2 regions of the Streptomyces seoulensis genome follow, and region 1 is predicted to be linked to the other one. Evidence: riboswitches for the same ligand, from Rfam matches in the RefSeq annotation. Region 1 holds a riboswitch; the other holds the start of a gene.
The links. A riboswitch is a leader RNA that binds a small molecule or an ion and turns the genes downstream of it on or off. The one in region 1 is predicted to bind S-adenosylmethionine.
Positions count from the first base shown of each region.

Region 2: linked by a shared signal. The riboswitch ahead of thrC (threonine synthase) and the one ahead of HEK131_RS07140 (aminotransferase class V-fold PLP-dependent enzyme) in region 1 are both predicted to bind S-adenosylmethionine.

Region 1 covers NZ_AP025667.1:1,552,123-1,554,508, reverse strand. Annotated here, with positions in the region: gene HEK131_RS07140 (aminotransferase class V-fold PLP-dependent enzyme) at 1-898, opposite strand, end outside; SAM riboswitch class IV at 1,081-1,197, opposite strand; gene trpD (anthranilate phosphoribosyltransferase) at 1,308-2,372, opposite strand.
Region 2 covers NZ_AP025667.1:407,077-409,462, forward strand. Annotated here, with positions in the region: gene HEK131_RS02000 (glucosyl-3-phosphoglycerate synthase) at 1-910, opposite strand, end outside; SAM riboswitch class I at 1,101-1,258, shown strand; gene thrC (threonine synthase) at 1,276-2,386, shown strand, end outside.

The DNA of each region.
Region 1 (2,386 bases):
CGACGGCGTAGGCGCCGATGACGTTGGGCGACCCCGCCTCGTGCCGGGCGGCGCCCTCGTGCCACTCCACCTCCAGCCCGCCGTCCGCGCGCCGGGCCACCGTGCGGCTGGCGCCGCCGCCCGCGAGGTACGGCTCGGCCGCGGAGAGCCAGTCGGCCCGCCCGGCCAGCACCCCGGAGCCGAAGGGCGCGTACAGCTTGTGCCCGGAGAACGCGATCCAGTCGACGTCCAGCTCCCGCACGCTCACCACCTGGTGCGGCACCAGTTGGGCGGCGTCCAGGACGATCCGCGCACCGTGGGCACGCGCGGCCGCCGCCAGCTCGCGCACCGGCCACAGCTCGCCGGTGACGTTGGAGGCGCCGGTGACGCAGACCAGCGCGGGGCGGGCGGTGTCGCGGGCGGCGAGGGCCCGCTGAAGCGTGCGCACGGCCGCGCCGGGACTGCGCGGGGCGTCGAGGAAGGTTACGTCGGCCTCGCGCCAGGGCAGCAGCGCGGCATGGTGCTCGGTCTCGAAGACGAACACCTCGCACCCGGCGGGCAGCGCGCGGGCCAGCAGGTTCAGCGAGTCCGTGGTGGACCGGGTGAAGATCACCTGGTCGTCGTCCCGGCAGTCGAGGAACTCCGCGACCGTGCGGCGGGCGTTCTCGAAGAGCTCGGTGGAGAGCTGCGAGAGGTGCCCGGCACCCCGGTGCACGCTGCCGTAGTACGGGGCGTAGGCGGCGATGTCGTCCCAGACCCGCTGGAGGGCCGGGGCGCTGGCGGCGTAGTCGAGCGCGGCGTAGCCCACCTCGCCCCCGGTGACGAGCGGCACGGTGACGTCCCGGCCGAGCACGGGCAGCGGGGCGGGCAGGGCCTGGGTGGCGGTGGGGGCAGGGGCGCAGGCGGTGCTGACGGACATGGCTGAACTCCCGTGAGGCAGGCCGGAGTCACCGCGCGGGCAAGGGCATGCGGGCGCGGCGCCGGAGGACGCGGAGAAGAGAGGAAAGGGGTGTGCGGAGGCGGGGCTCGGCGGCCCTAGCGCATTCGCTTGCTCACGGAAGAAAGCTCCCTCGTACGACCAGGACCCCTGGCTCTTCGAGGGGTCCGCGCTTGCCGTGGACCTCGTGGACCACGGCCTGGTCCTCACCCGGAGCACCCCGCCACGGACGGAGGGTTGCCGGACAGCCGGCCGGGGCCGCATGGCTGTCGCTCATGACCTGAGAGGGAAGCTAGCCGGGCTGATCGTCCGGCGCAACCGGCGTCCGGATGCCGGAACGCCGAAGCGGCGGGGAGCCACCGCTCCCCGCCGCTTCGGAAGAACCGGACCGCTACCGGTTGCTCGAAGCCACCCACCGCTCCAGCGTGCGCGCGGCCGCCCCGGAGTCGATGGACTCGGCGGCCCTGGCCATGCCCGCCCGCAACTGCTCGGCCAGCGGCTCACCCGTCGGGTCCAGCGCCACCAGCGCGGCCGCCGAGTTCAGCAGCACCGCGTCCCGCACCGGCCCCGTCTCACCCTCCAGCACCCGCCGGGCCACCATCGCGTTGTACGCCGGGTCTCCCCCGCGCAGCGCCTCCACCGGCACCAGCTCGATGCCGACGTCACGCGGGTCGAAGACCTCCTCGGTGACCTTGCCGTCGCGCACGATCCACACCCGCGAGGGCGAGGTCGTGGTCAGCTCGTCCAGACCGTCCTCGCCCCGGAAGACCAGCGAGGAGTTGCCGCGCTCGGCGAAGACGCCCGCCACGATCGGCGCCATGGCGAGGTTCGCCACGCCCACCGCCTGGGACCGCACCCGCGCCGGGTTGGTCAGCGGACCGATGACGTTGAAGACCGTACGGATGCCCAACTGGCCTCGGGCGGCGCCGACATGACGCAGTGCCGGGTGGAACTTGACCGCGAAGCAGAAGGTGATCCCCGCCTCCTCCGCGACCTCGGCGACCCGCTTCGGCGTCAGCTCCAGATTGACGCCGAGCCGCTCCAGCACGTCCGAGGAGCCGGAGGCGGAGGACGCGGCCCGGTTGCCGTGCTTGATGACCTTCGCCCCGGTGCCGGCGACCACGATGGAGGACATCGTGGAGATGTTCACCGTCTTCGCGCCGTCGCCGCCGGTGCCGACGATGTCCACGGTCCGGCCGGGCACCTCGATCACGTTGGCGTGGTCGTACATCGCCCGGACGATCCCGGTGATCTCCTCGACCGTCTCGCCCTTGGCCCTCAGGGCCACCAGGAAGCCCGCGATCTGGGCGTCCGTCGCCTCGCCGCGCATGATCCGGTCCATCGCCCAGGCGGTGGCGTCGGCGCTCTGGTCCCGGCCCTCCAGCAGGGCGTTCAGTACCTCGGGCCAGGAACGGCCCGCCGCGGTGTCGCCTCCAGCGGGGGTCACAGCTCTCATCAGCCGCTCCTGGG
Region 2 (2,386 bases), 1.1 Mb from region 1:
CCGCCATCGGCGGCCGCTCCTCGGTGTCCACCGAATACGTACGCGGCTCGAAACCCTCCACCCCCCGCTCGAACTGGGTCAGCGCCGGCCGCACCAGGTGCCCGCGCGCGAGCCGGAGCTGCGCGGTGCGGTAGATCGCCGCCGCCATCCGCCCGAGCGCCTGCCCGTCCTGGTGCCGGTGCTTGCGCACCCCCACGTCCACCTGGGCCAGCGCGTCCAGCCCGACCAGATGCAGCGAGTCCACCAGCATCCCCAGCTCGACCCCGTACCCCACCGGGAACGGCAGCCGCTCCAGCAGCGAGCGGCGGGCCGCGTACTCCCCGCCCAGCGGCTGCACGAACCCCGCGAGCTGCGGCCAGTGCATGTTCAGCAGCGGGCGCGCCATCAGCTCGGTCACCCGGCCGCCCTGCCCGGCAGCCCCGCCCAGCGGACGGTCGTACATCGCCTTGACCAGGTCGATCCCCGGATCGGTGAGCAGCGGGCCCACGATGCCGAGGACGAAGTCGGAGGAGAACTCCTTCAGGTCGGCGTCCACGAAGGCCACGACGTCCCCGCTGGTCGCCAGCAGGGAGCGCCACAGCACCTCGCCCTTGCCGGGCACGGCGGGCAGCCGGGGCAGGATCTCGTCCCGGTGCACGACCCGCGCGCCCGCGGCGGCCGCCACCTCGGCGGTCGCGTCGGTGGACCCGGAGTCCACCACGACTATCTCGTCCACCAGCGGCGCCTGGGAGACCAGGTCGTGCCGGATCACGGAGACGATCTCCCCGACCGTCTCCTCCTCGTTCAGCGCGGGCAGCACCACGGACACGCGCTGCCCGGAGCGCTGCTTGGCGGCCAGGACGCGGTGCAGCGGGCGGTCGGCCACGGACCAGGAGCGGGTGGCCAGCCAGCGTTCGGTTTCTTCCAGCATGGTCTGCGGCTCCTCACTGTGGGGACGTGTCTGCACGGACGGCCGGTGCGGCCGGTGCCGGGGCCGGTCCCCGCCTGATCCATCTCGCGGTTCGGACGACACCTTCAACTCTCCTGGCCTTCGGTTACAGTCTTGAACAACGCCGATGACCATCGCATGTCGAGGCCAGATGGCGTTCACAACCGAATACCGCTCATCCAGAGGGGCAGAGGGAAACGGCCCGATGAAGCCCCGGCAACCCTCCAGCCGGTCTCCCGTGCGCGACACACCGCCGCACGCGCGAGGCTCCCGGCTAGGGAAGGTGCCAAATCCGTCTCACGGCGAGATGCGTCGTGAGGAAGATGAGGAGAAAGGGCCTCGCCTCCATGGCTGTGCAGACCGTCGCCACCCCCACCGTAGATCTCGGCCCCGCCGCCGCGCTGAGCTGTCGCGAGTGCGGACACCGCGTCCCGCTCGGCCCCGTCTTCGCCTGCGAGGAATGCTTCGGGCCGCTGGAGATCGCCTACGACTTCTCCGCGTACGACACCGAGAAGCTCCGGACGCGCATCGAGTCCGGCCCGGCGAACATCTGGCGCTACGCCCCGCTGCTGCCCGTCCCCGCCGACGTGGCCGGCAAGCCGAACCTCAACCCCGGCTGGACCCCGCTGGTCAAGGCCGACCGCCTGGCGGCCGAACTCGGCGTCACCGGCGGGCTGTTCGTGAAGGACGACTCCGGCAACCCGACGCACTCCTTCAAGGACCGCGTCGTCGCCCAGGCGCTGGAGGCCGCCCGCGCCTTCGGCTTCACCACCCTCTCCTGCTCCTCCACCGGCAACCTGGCCGGCGCGGTCGGCGCAGCCGCCGCCCGCGCGGGCCTGCGCTCGTGCGTGTTCATCCCGCACGACCTGGAGCAGGGCAAGGTCGTCATGGCCGCCGTCTACGGCGGCGAGCTGGTCGGCATCGAGGGCAACTACGACGACGTGAACCGCTTCTGCTCCGAGCTGATCGGCGACCCGGCCGGCGAGGGCTGGGGCTTCGTCAACGTCAACCTCCGGCCGTACTACGCCGAGGGCTCCAAGACGCTGGCGTACGAGATCTGCGAGCAGCTCGGCTGGAAGCTGCCCGACCAGCTCGTGGTGCCGATCGCCTCCGGCTCCCAGCTCACCAAGATCGACAAGGGGCTGAAGGAGCTGATCGCGCTCGGCCTGGTCGAGGACAGGCCGTACAAGATCTTCGGCGCCCAGGCGGAGGGCTGCTCGCCGGTGTCGGCCGCGTACAAGGCGGGCCACGACGTGGTGCGGCCCCAGAAGCCGGACACCATCGCCAAGTCCCTCGCCATCGGCAACCCGGCGGACGGGCCGTACGTGCTGGACATCGCGCGCCGGACCGGGGGCGCGGTGGAGGATGTGACGGACCCGCAGATCGTGGACGCCATCAAGCTGCTGGCCCGCACCGAGGGCATCTTCGCCGAGACGGCGGGCGGGGTGACGGTCGGCG